Regions from separate parts of the Serratia montpellierensis genome, predicted to be linked through region 1. Evidence: predicted binding sites of a transcription regulator. Region 1 holds the regulator's gene; each other region holds the start of a gene.
The links. Region 1 encodes PhoB, which activates phosphate uptake and scavenging genes when phosphate is short. Its sites were predicted from a motif close to CTGTCATAAAACTGNCNNAT; they were not measured.
Positions count from the first base shown of each region.

Region 1 (4,215 bases):
CCGGTCAGCTCTTCCAGCAGCTCGGCGCGATCGTTGGCGTCGGCGTTGAGGAACGCGGCAAACTGCCCTTGAGACAGCATCATCGATTTGGTGAAGCGGCCGAAGTCCAGCCCGGTGATGGCGGCGGTGATCTCCAGCTTGTCGCGTACCTTATCCGCCAGGATCTTGCCGTCCTCGCGGCGCGCCAGTTCGACCTTCGGCGCCTGCAGATTGCCGTCCGGCGCATTTTTGGCGCGGCGCTGGCTCCAGAAGGCGCGATAGCCGATGCCCTTGACCTCGAATTCAACCTCCGCCAGCGATTCGGCGGTGTGGCGGGTCATCAGCTCATTCTGGCTCGGCGTGACGTTGAGGCGTGGCGTCTGGTGGTACAGCGCCAGGCAAATGGCGTCCAGCAGGGTGGTTTTGCCCGCGCCGGTCGGGCCGGTAATGGCGAACAGACCGTTGCTGGCGAACGGCTCGGCGGTGAAGTCAATTTTCCATTCGCCCTGCAGCGAGTTGAGGTTTTTTAACCGCAGGCTGAGGATCTTCATGAGTTGGTCTCCTCAGGATTGTGCTGCACCGCATCGACCACCTGGCGGAACAGTTGGTGCATCCGCCGTTGGCGCGCTTCGGGCATGTCGGCCTCCTGAGCCAGGCGCCGTTCGAACACCTCGTTGACGCTCAGCTCGTTGAGCGTTTCTTTGTCCTGCTGCGCGATCGCCTGGCGGCGTTGCTCTTTGCTGCGCCGCAGCAGTACCACTTCCACTGGCAGCTCATCCGCCATCAGTTGGATGCGGCGTTGGATATCGCTGAGGTAGTCCTGCGTCGCCACTTCGATATCCAGCCACACCGGCAGCTCGCCGGCATAGTCGGCAAATTGCTGCAGTTGCCGTTCGATCTCGGCCAGATCGCCTTTGATCAGCTGCATGGGCTGGAACTGCGGGATCGTTAACGCGTCTACCCGCTGGAGGGCGCCGTCGGCGAAATCGACCAGGAAGACGCTTTTGGCTTTGCCCAGTTCATCGAAGCTGAGCGGGATCGGCGAGCCGCTATAGCGAATATGTTCCGACTTGGCGACGTTCTGCGCGCGGTGAATGTGGCCCAGCGCGATATAGTCGGCAGGGGGGAAGGCCTGCGCCGGGAAGGCGTCCAGGGTGCCGATATAGATATCGCGCACCGAGTCGGAGGTAGTGACGCCGACGGTGGTCAGGTGGCCGGTGGCGACGATCGGCAGCGGCAGGCCCAGCCGATCGCGGCGCTCGCAGGCCGCCTGATACAGCGCCTGGTAATGTTCGGCGATGGCTTCCTGCAGCGCCTGCTGTTTCTGTACGCCGGATTCGCCGGCGCGGCTGGTGAGCAGATCGCGCGGCCGCAGAAACGGAATGGCGCACAGCACGGCACCCGGCTGACCGTCGCGCCGGTTAAGCACCACGATCTGCTGCTCGATGGCACCCTGCGCGCTCGCGATCACCGTGGTGTTCAGGCAAGAGAGCAGTTCCCGCGATTCGTTCAGCGTCGCGACCGAATCGTGGTTGCCGCCCAACACGACCAACTGGCAGCCGGTGCGCTGCAGGTCCACCACGAAGCGGTTGTACAGCTCGCGGGCGTAGCTGGGTGGCGAGCCGGTATCGAACAGATCCCCGGCGACGATCAGCGCATCCACCTGCTGCTGCTCGATCTGCTCGATCAGCCAGTTCAGAAAAGCCTGGTGCTCGGCGGCGCGGCTTTTGGTGAAAAAGTACTGGCCAAGATGCCAGTCAGAGGTGTGGATCAGGCGCATGACACTCCCGGATGCAAAGATAATGGCGATGATTATAAAGGCCGCGGCGGCGGCTGTCCCGGCGCAATGGCGATGACCATGGAATGATTTTTCTTTGCGCCGGGAAATAATCGCTATGCTTACTGCCTATAACAGCCGCTTTTTTTCATAAAAGTGTCACAAAACTGACGCATAATGGCGCCCGCAAAGTCGCTAACACATTGGCAGGATTGACGATGGCAAGACGCATACTGGTGGTGGAAGACGAAGCGCCGATCCGTGAGATGGTGTGCTTTGTGTTGGAACAGAATGGTTACCAACCGTTGGAAGCCGAGGATTATGACAGCGCCGTGACGCGCCTGTCTGAGCCGTTCCCTGATTTGGTGTTGCTCGACTGGATGTTGCCCGGCGGTTCCGGCATTCAGTTCATCAAACATATGAAGCGCGAAGCGCTGACCCGCGATATCCCGGTCATGATGCTGACCGCGCGCGGCGAAGAGGAAGACCGCGTGCGCGGCCTGGAAGTGGGGGCGGATGATTACATCACCAAGCCGTTCTCGCCGAAGGAGCTGGTGGCGCGCATCAAGGCGGTCATGCGCCGCATTTCACCGATGGCGGTGGAAGAAGTGATTGAAATGCAAGGGCTGAGCCTGGATCCATCCTCCCACCGCGTGATGGCTAACGATCAGGCGTTGGACATGGGGCCGACCGAGTTCAAGCTGCTGCACTTCTTTATGACCCACCCGGAGCGCGTTTATAGCCGCGAGCAGTTGCTTAATCACGTCTGGGGCACTAACGTTTATGTGGAAGACCGTACCGTTGACGTGCATATCCGTCGGCTCCGCAAGGCGTTAGAAACCAGTGGGCATGATAAAATGGTTCAAACCGTTCGGGGCACCGGCTACCGGTTCTCAACGCGCTACTGATCGCGCTGCGCTGGAGAATATGCCGTGTTAGAACGTCTGTCGTGGAAGAGGCTGGCTCTGGAGCTGGCTCTTTTTTGTTTGCCCGCTTTACTGCTGGGGCTGATTTTCGGTCATCTGCCCTGGTTCCTGCTGGCCTCCGCGCTGGCTGCGCTGGTGTGGAATTTCTACAACCAGCTCAAACTCTCCCATTGGCTGTGGATCGACCGCAGCATGACACCGCCGCCTGGCCGCTGGAGCTGGGAGCCGCTGTTTTATGGCCTGTATCAGATGCAGCAGCGCAACCGCCGCCGCCGGCGCGAGCTGGCGCTGCTGATCAAGCGCTTTCGCAGCGGGGCCGAATCGCTGCCGGATGCGGTGGTGATGACCACCGTCGAAGGCAACATCTTCTGGTGTAATGGGCTGGCGCAGCATCTGCTCGGCTTCCGCTGGCCGGAAGACAACGGCCAGCACATCCTCAACCTGCTGCGCTATCCGGAATTCAGCCACTACTTGCAACAGCAGGAGTTCTCGCGCCCGCTGACGCTGCAGCTGAACAACGAACACTACGTCGAATTCCGCGTGATGCCGTATTCCGAAGGGCAGCTGCTGATGGTGGCGCGCGACGTTACCCAGATGCGCCAGCTGGAAGGGGCGCGGCGCAACTTCTTCGCCAACGTCAGCCATGAGCTGCGCACGCCGCTGACGGTGCTGCAGGGCTACCTGGAGATGATGGGCGACGAAGAGCAGGACGGCTCGCTGCGCAGCAAGGCACTGAGCACCATGCAAGAGCAGACCCGCCGCATGGACGGGCTGGTCAAGCAGCTGCTGACGCTGTCGCGCATCGAGGCGGCGCCCAATGTCGACATGAACGAGCGGGTGGATATCCCGCTGATGCTGCGGGTGTTGCAGCGCGAGGCGCAGTCGCTGAGCGGCGGCAATCACGAGATCACCTTCCGGGTGAACGAGCAGCTCAACGTGTTCGGTAATGAAGACCAGTTGCGCAGCGCGGTGTCTAACCTGGTGTACAACGCGGTCAATCACACGCCGAAGGGCACCCACATTGAAGTGAGCTGGCAGCAGACGGCGCACGGCGCGCAGTTCCAGGTCAGCGACAACGGGCCGGGCATCGCCGCCGAACACCTGCCGCGGCTGACCGAGCGTTTTTACCGCGTCGACAAGGCCCGTTCGCGCCAAACCGGCGGCAGCGGGTTGGGGTTGGCGATCGTCAAACACGCGCTCAGCCATCACGATGCGCGGCTGGAGATCCTCAGCGAACCGGGGATTGGCACCCGCTTTATCTTTACCTTACCCAATCGGTTGATTGTTCCCGCCGCTTTATCAGAGAATGCGGTGAAAAATTAACGCGAGACACCGGTATGACCCGAATAACCCGAGGGCTGTTGCTTTGCCTGGCGCTGCTGGCCGGACGCGGCGCGCTGGCGCAGCCCGACGGCATGCTGGCGGGCAACCTGTCCAGCGTCGGTTCCGACACCCTGGCGAATCTGATGGCGCTGTGGGCGCAGGATTTCAGTCAGCATTATCCCAACGTTAACCTGCAGATCCAGGCCGCCG
Region 1 covers NZ_VOSN01000005.1:963,826-968,040, reverse strand. The annotation lists gene sbcC (exonuclease subunit SbcC) at 1-530, opposite strand, end outside; gene sbcD (exonuclease subunit SbcD) at 527-1,759, opposite strand; gene phoB (phosphate response regulator transcription factor PhoB) at 1,975-2,664, shown strand; gene phoR (phosphate regulon sensor histidine kinase PhoR) at 2,689-4,005, shown strand; gene FUU19_RS10030 (PstS family phosphate ABC transporter substrate-binding protein) at 4,020-4,215, shown strand, end outside.

Region 2 (4,215 bases), on a different contig from region 1:
CCACCCACTTGCCGTCGGCTTTCTGCTCGTAGGTTTCCTGCCAGTCGTTATAGGCGATCAGCTGCACCAGCTTCAGATCCATGCCCAGCTTCGGCTCCAGCTCATTCTTGATGCGTTTGAGCTCGTTGGCGTCGAAGCACTGCAGGTAGACGTTGTCGTTCTTGCCGGTGTAACCGTACTGCTTGAGCACCGCCAGCACTTTGCTGGAGATGTCTTTGCCTTCCTGTTTGTGGAACCACGGCGCCTTGATTTCAGGGTAGATGCCGATGTTTTTGCCGGTCGAATGGTTCAGACCCTGCACGAACTCGATCTCTTCCTGGAAGGTGTGCACGCGGAAGTCGGATTTTCCCATCGGGAAGCGGCCAGGATAACCCTGTACCTTCTTGCCGTTTTCGATTTCAAAGCCTTCGGTGAACTTCAGCGATTTGATCTCTGCCAGCGTAAAGTCGATGGCGTAATAACGGCCGTCTTTACGCGCACGGTCCGGGAAGCGTTCGGCGACGTCGGTGACGCGATCGAGGTAATGGTCGTGCAGCACCACCAGCTCGTTGTCCTTGGTCATCACCAGATCTTGCTCGAGGTAATCGGCGCCCTGCGCGTAGGCCATCGCTTTCGCCGGCAGGGTGTGTTCCGGCAGGTAGCCGCTGGCGCCGCGGTGGGCGATCACCACTTTGTCCGCCGCCTGTGCGGCGCTGACCATTGAGGTGGCGAGAATGATCCCTGTCAGCAGGGCTTTGACTTGAGTCCGCATTCCATTTTCTCCGTGTTGTTGGGGGCAGGGTAGTAAAAAGGCCGCAGGGCGGCCTTTAAATCATGCAAAAGTCGTGTGACGCTTAACCGCGCTTGGCGGCGATTTCCGCGTGGTGTTTCTTTTCGTTCAGCATGGTCAGCAGCAGCAGGATAACCGCCAGCACGCCGCCGCCGATCATCACCATGAAGCCGCCGTCCCAACCGAAGAAGTCCACGGTGTAACCGACGATGGCGCTGGCCGCAACCGAGCCGCCCAGGTAGCCGAACAGGCCGGTGAAGCCCGCGGCGGTGCCGGCGGCTTTCTTCGGCGCCAGCTCCAGCGCGTGCAGGCCGATCAGCATCACCGGGCCGTAGATCAGGAAGCCGATGACCAGCATACAGATCATGTCCACGGTCGGGTTACCGGCCGGGTTCATCCAGAACACCACGGTGGCGATGGTCACCAGCGTCATGAAGAACACGCCGGTGGCGCCGCGGTTGCCTTTGAACACTTTGTCTGACATCCAGCCGCACAGCAGGGTGCCCGGGATACCGGCGTATTCATACAGGAAGTAGGCCCAGGAAGACTTGTCCAGCGCGAAGTGCTTCACTTCTTTCAGGTAGGTCGGCGACCAGTCCAGAATGCCGTAACGCAGCAGGTAGACGAACACGTTGGCGACCGCGATGTACCACAGCAGCTTGTTCGGCAGGATGTACTGCATGAAGATCTGCTTGGCGGTCAGCTCTTCTTCGTCTTTTTCGCTGTAGTCGTCCGGGTAGTCGTTTTTGTACTCTTCAATCGGCGGCAGGCCGCAGGATTGCGGGGTATCGCGCATCAGGGCGAAGGCGATCAGGGCCACCAGGATGGCGCCGAAGGCCGGCATGTACAGCGCCGCGTGCCAGTCGTTGAACCAGGCCATGCCCAGCAGGAACAGCAGCGGCGGCAGGCCGCCACCCACGTTGTGGGCGCAGTTCCAGATGGAGACGATGCCGCCGCGTTCTTTCTGCGACCACCAGTGCACCATGGTGCGGCCGCACGGCGGCCAACCCATGCCCTGGAACCAGCCGCACAGGAACAGCAGAACGAACATCACCGCGATGCTGGAAGTTGCCCACGGTACGAAGCCCATGAACAACATCACCGCCGCCGCCAGGATCAGGCCGGCAGGCAGGAACACCCGCGGGTTGGAACGGTCAGAGACCGAACCCATGATGAATTTGGAGAAGCCGTAGGCGATAGAGATGCCCGACAGCGCGAAGCCGAGGTCGCCGCGGCTGAAGCCTTGTTCGATCAGGTAAGGCATGGCCAGGGTGAAGTTCTTACGCACCAGATAGTAGGCGGCGTAACCGAAGAAGATCCCCAGGAAAATTTGCCAGCGCAGCTTACGGTAGAGCGGATCTACCTTATCGCTCGGCACACGGGCGATGTGTGCGGCTGGCTTAAAAATACTCAACATGAGCGCCTCCGATGGCTTTATCTGTTATCACATCAATATGACCTTTTACGTTCATTTGATGATTGAGCGGATATCGAATGTGGTGTTTTTGTGTTCCATAACGAGCGCCATTGTCATCAAATACGCCTGGTGTCGCTGTGACGAATGGCGCAATTGTTACACTTTCATGAAACCACGGCGGATTTTGAGCGATTCGTTAACGTTATGAAATAGAAAAACGTCCAAAAATCGTGATTATGATCACATTGATGGTTTTTTGTGGTCATTTTTATTTCGTTTTATGTTCGTTATTGTTCCTTATCAAACAAAGACCCCAATAACCGTGGCTCAATAGGCTCATAACTACCGATCCTGAGGGAGCGACATGAGCAGCTATTTTGACGGCGGCGAAACGGATGTGATCATCATCGGCGGCGGCGCCACCGGCGCAGGCATTGCCCGCGACTGTGCGCGGCGCGGCCTGCGCTGCATCTTGCTGGAGCGCCACGACATCGCCACCGGCGCCACCGGCCGCAACCACGGTTTACTGCACAGCGGCGCGCGCTATGCGGTGACCGACGGCGAGTCGGCGCGCGAGTGCATCGAAGAGAACCGCATCCTGAAACGTATCGCTCATCACTGTATCGAGCGCACCGATGGGCTGTTCATCACCCTGCCGCAGGACTCGCTGGACTATCAGCAACAGTTTATCGCCGCCTGTCGCCAGGCTGACATCGACGCCGAAGCGATCGACCCGCAGCTGGCGCTGCGGCTGGAGCCGGCGGCTAACCCGGCGTTGATCGGCGCGGTGCGCGTACCGGACGGCACCGTCGATCCTTTCCGGCTGACCGCCGCCAACATGTTGGACGCGCGCGAACACGGCGCACAGATCCTGACCTACCACCAGGTGGTGGGATTGTTGCGCAGCGGCGATCGGGTAACGGGCGTGCGCGTTTACGACCATCAGAATCAGCGGCGCTATGAGCTGCACGCGTCGGTGGTGGTCAACGCCGCCGGCATCTGGGGCCAGCAGATCGCCGAATACGCCGATTTGCGCATCCGCATGTTCCCGGCCAAGGGGGCGCTGCTGATCCTCGGCCATCGCATCAACAACATGGTGATCAACCGCTGCCGCAAACCGGCGGACGCCGACATCCTGGTGCCGGGCGACACCATCTCGCTGATCGGCACCACCTCGACCCATATCGACTACGACCAAATTGACAACATGCTGGTGACCCCGCAGGAGGTGGACATTCTGATCCGCGAGGGGGCGCTGTTGGCGCCCACCCTGGCGCAGACCCGCATTTTGCGTGCCTATGCCGGGGTGCGGCCGCTGGTAGCCAGCGATGACGATCCCAGCGGGCGCAACGTCAGCCGCGGCATCGTGCTGCTCGATCACGCCGCCCGCGACGGGCTGGAAGGGTTTATCACCATCACCGGCGGCAAGCTGATGACCTACCGCCTGATGGCGGAGTGGGCCACCGACAAGGTGTGCGAAAAGCTTGGCGTAAACCGTCCGTGCACCACCGCGCAGGACGCGTTGCCGGGATCTCGCCAGTCGGCGGAGGAAACGGTGCGCAGCGTGGTTTCACTGCCCGCCAGTATTCGCGGCTCAGCAATTTACCGCCACGGCGATCGCGCCAGCCAGGTGCCGGCGGCCGATCGGCTCGACACCAGCCTGGTGTGCGAATGCGAGGCGGTGACCGCCGGGGAAGTGCGCTATGCGGTCAATTCGCTGACCGTCAATAACCTGGTGGATCTGCGCCGCCGCACCCGCGTCGGCATGGGTACCTGCCAAGGCGAACTCTGCGCCTGCCGCGCCGCCGGGCTGCTGACGCGCTTTAACGTCAGCACGCCGCAGCAATCTATCGCGCAGCTGTCGCAGTTCCTCAACGAACGGTGGAAAGGCGTACGGCCGATCGCCTGGGGCGATGCGTTGCGCGAGAGCGAATTTACCAGTTGGGTTTACCAGGGGTTATGCGGGCTTGAGGCCCAGGCCGACAAGGAGCAGGAGGTGGATGATGCGATTTGACGTAGTGGTGATTGG
Region 2 covers NZ_VOSN01000001.1:62,645-66,859, reverse strand. The annotation lists gene glpQ (glycerophosphodiester phosphodiesterase) at 1-751, opposite strand, end outside; gene glpT (glycerol-3-phosphate transporter) at 834-2,186, opposite strand; gene glpA (anaerobic glycerol-3-phosphate dehydrogenase subunit A) at 2,551-4,200, shown strand; gene glpB (glycerol-3-phosphate dehydrogenase subunit GlpB) at 4,190-4,215, shown strand, end outside.
Region 2: glpT (glycerol-3-phosphate transporter) is a predicted target of PhoB. The motif match lies at 2,340-2,359, and genes of this name have one in related genera.

Region 3 (4,215 bases), on a different contig from region 1:
TGGTTCACAAGTCTAATGAATAGGGTCTCGGCGATCCGCAAGCGCTTTCGACAACCGACCAGCTACTAATGCTTTATGACGCTCGCTGGGTTGTATCTGCGTTTTATGCCAACAACATCGGCCTGATCCGTCACTGCTGAACGTTAACGCCCCTGCGCCGCCAGCGCCTGGGCGCAGGCCCAGGCCGAGCTCCAGGCCCACTGGAAGTTGTAGCCGCCCAACCACCCGGTCACGTCCACCACTTCGCCGATAAAGTAGAGCCCCGGCGCCTTGTGGGCCTCCATCGTCTTGGAGGAAAGTTCATTGGTGTCGACGCCGCCAAGCGTCACTTCCGCCGTGCGGTAGCCTTCGGTACCGTTCGGCTGCACGCGCCAGTTCTGCAACAGATCCACCAGCGCCGCCTGCTGCGGCGCATTCAGCTGCTTCAGCGTCGCCTCCGGCAACTGTCCCAGGGTCTGCAAGCACTCCACCAGCCGCTTCGGCAATTGCAGCGCCAGGGTGTTTTTCAGGCTTTGGTTCGGGTGCTCCCGGCGTTGATCATCCAGGAAGGCCGCCAAATCCAGCTCAGGAAGTAAGTTAACGCTCACATACTCACCCGGTTGCCAGTAGCTGGACAGCTGCAGCACCGCCGGGCCGGACAGGCCGCGATGGGTAAATAGAATGCTTTCACGGAAGCTGACGCCGTTCTCGGCGGTGAGCACCGCCGGCACCGAGACGCCAGACAGCGTCTGCACATGCTCCAGCAGCGGCTTATGCAGGGTAAACGGCACCAGTCCGGCGCGCGTCGGCAGCACCTTGAGGCCGAACTGCTCCGCCAGCTTGTAACCGAACGGCGAAGCGCCCAGCCCCGGCATGGACAATCCGCCGCTGGCCACCACAAGTGAGCGAGCACTTACTTTTTCGCCATTGAGCGCCAGCGCGTAACCGTTCTCGGTTTTCTCCACACCCAGCACTTCGCTGCGCAGGCGCATCGTCACCTGGCCCAGCTCGCACTCTTTGACCAGCAGATCCACCACCTGCTGCGCCGAATCGTCGCAGAACAGCTGCCCCAGCGTTTTTTCATGGTAGGCGATGCCGTAGCGGTTGATCAGATCGATGAAGTCCCACTGGGTGTAGCGCGCCAGCGCCGACTTGCAAAAGTGCGGGTTGTTCGACAGATAGGCCGCCGGTTCGGCGTACATATTGGTAAAGTTACAGCGCCCGCCGCCGGACATCAGGATCTTGCGGCCCGGTTTTTTGCCGTTGTCGAGCAGCAACACGCGGCAACCGAGTTGCCCCGCCTGCGCGGCGCAAAACATGCCGGCGGCGCCCGCCCCAATCACTACGACATCAAACTGTTCCACCTGAGCCTCACTTATCAAAACCACAATCGCGACAAAAGAGCGCCATATTACGCCGTTTCGCCGCCGGTCACCGCCAAATTCACGGCGGCAGATTGTAAAGCCCCGGCGCCGCCAACGCCATAGTAAGAAAATATTACAGAGGTCAGAGGAGATTAACGCGTTGATATTCCATATTTTTGTTATAGGCGCGTCATCGTTTCGTCATGTCCAAATCAAAAAAACGTCATATTTTCCTTTTCCCCGGCACCGGTTGTCACTGATAATGCGCGGCGTTCATGTCCACAAACTGGCGTAACGCTTATGCTGCATTTGTTCGCTGGCCTGGATTTCCATACCGGCCTGATGTTAATTCTCGCATTGTTGTTCGTGTTGTTTTATGAAGCCATCAACGGTTTTCATGATACGGCCAATGCGGTCGCTACAGTTATTTATACCCGCGCCATGCGCTCGCAACTTGCGGTCGTGATGGCAGGTTTGTTCAACTTTCTTGGCGTAATGCTCGGCGGTTTGAGTGTTGCTTACGCCATCGTCCATTTGCTGCCTACCGATCTGTTGTTGAACGTCAGTTCAGCGCACGGATTAGCCATGGTCTTCTCCATGCTGTTGGCGGCAATCATCTGGAACCTCGGCACCTGGTATTTCGGTCTGCCGGCCTCCAGTTCCCATACGCTGATAGGCGCAATCATCGGTGTCGGTTTAACCAACGCCCTGATGACCCACACTTCGGTGGTGGATGCGCTTAACGTCCCGAAAATGATTGGCATTTTCCTTTCTCTGCTGTTCTCGCCGCTGGTCGGCATGATGGTAGCGGGAGTGATGGTGTTCGCCTTGCGCCGCTATTGGAGTGGCACCAAGAAACGCCAGCGTATCCACATGACCCCTGCGGAACGTGAAAAGGTCGACGGCAAACGCAAGCCGCCGTTCTGGACCCGTATCGCACTGATCCTGTCGGCGATTGGCGTCAGCTTCTCGCACGGCGCCAACGACGGCCAGAAAGGCATCGGCCTTATCATGCTGGTGCTGATCGGCGTTGCGCCGGCCGGCTTCGTGGTCAATATGAATGCAACCGGTTATGACATCACCCGTACGCGTGATGCCGTGACCCACCTGCAGCAATATTACCAGCAGCACGGTGACGCACTGTCGCATGCGGTGTCGTTGACGCCGCTGGTGCCAAGCCCGGATGACGAAGCTACGCCTAACAAGCCGGCCGAGTTCCACTGCGACAGTTCGCGCGCCATGCCGGCGATCGAGCTGGCTCAGGGCATGCTCGCCAACCTGCAAAGCTACGATCAGCTGACAGTTGACCAGCGCAGCCACCTGCGCCGCCTGCTGATGTGCGTGACCGACACGGCGGATAAAGTCGCCAAGCTGCCGGAAACCTCATCCGCCGACCAGCGTTTCCTGAAGAACCTGCGTCAGGATCTGCTGCAGACCGTCGAGTACGCGCCGATGTGGATCATCGTCGCCGTCGCGCTGGCACTGTCGCTCGGCACCATGGTGGGCTGGAAACGCGTGGCCACCACCATCGGCGAGAAGATCGGCAAGAAAGGCATGACCTACGCCCAGGGCGTATCGGCCCAGATGACCGCGGCGCTGTCGATCGGCGTGGCGAGTTATACCGGCATGCCGGTCTCCACCACCCACGTCCTCTCTTCGGCGGTTGCCGGGACGATGATCGTGGACGGCGGCGGCGTGCAGAGCAAAACCGTGAAGAACATCCTGTTGGCCTGGGTACTGACCCTGCCAATCTCGATTCTGCTTTCCGGTGCGCTGTATTGGGTTGCGTTAAAGCTGATCTAAGCGATAAGCATCATGAGAAAGGCGGCCGCAGGGCCGCCTTTTTTTTGCCTGCATCAAGGGAAACAGGAAGGCATTAATACCAAATCATCAGCGCTATCAGGCTGATGACCACCAGGCCGCACAGGGCCGAGGTCAGCATAAACTGCCCGCGCACCCGCTCGCAGCGGCGAATAAACTCCGGATCGTGGTGCTCGACATAGCGTTGCGCAAAGATATAGCGCACCAGCCTCAGCTGCTTGCTGGGTTGCCCGTGGGCGGTGAAGAAACCGCCGCCGTCGACGTATTGGTACAGCAGCGGGTCACAGCCGCGCAATACCACCAGCAGCGCGCGCAGAGAAGAGTAATACCGCACCATGTTTACCACACACACCACACATAAGGCCCAAAACAGCGCGACGGTACTGATCATGATTGCCCCCTCAAGGCGTTGTTATCCGCGGCCATCCGCCGGGTCCAACCGCCCTACCTCATTACCCGATACTCTGCTGGAGCTTACCGCTCTCATCCCCTTTTTTGCCTGCACGGACCACGCCCATAACCCACCGCCTCCGGAGACATTGCCGCACCGCACAGAGAGATTTGCACAGCGTGGTTCCACTCAGAGGGGAAATGATGAGGCCCATATCCATCATTGTAGGTTAATGAAACGCAAACTGGCCTGATCAGTGGATAAAATTTACCGCCACGCGTTGAAACACCCCCGCCGGGGCGTGACAACGAACCGCCACCGGCCGGTAATTAGTCGGTTTTTCTGGATAGTCTATCCCGCGCTACGCCGCTGATCTTTCCCCCCACGCTGGCTAGACTCAGGTTTCCGTTACGTTCATCCAAGGAAACTGTTATGGCAAACCATTCAATCAAGGGAAAAACCGTCCTCATCGCCGGCGGCGCCAAAAACCTCGGCGGGCTGATCGCGCGCGATTTGGCTGAACAAGGCGCCAAAGCGGTGGTGATCCACTACAACAGCGCCGCCTCCAAAGCCGAGGCGGAAAAAACCGTCGCCGCCATTCAGGCCGCCGGGGCGCAAGGCGTCGCGCTGCAGGCCGATCTCACCACCGCGGGCGCGGTC
Region 3 covers NZ_VOSN01000004.1:57,863-62,077, reverse strand. The annotation lists gene FUU19_RS04440 (aminoacetone oxidase family FAD-binding enzyme) at 144-1,343, opposite strand; gene pitA (inorganic phosphate transporter PitA) at 1,644-3,146, shown strand; gene uspB (universal stress protein UspB) at 3,220-3,555, opposite strand; gene FUU19_RS04425 (SDR family oxidoreductase) at 3,988-4,215, shown strand, end outside.
Region 3: pitA (inorganic phosphate transporter PitA) is a predicted target of PhoB. The motif match lies at 1,619-1,638, and genes of this name have one in related genera.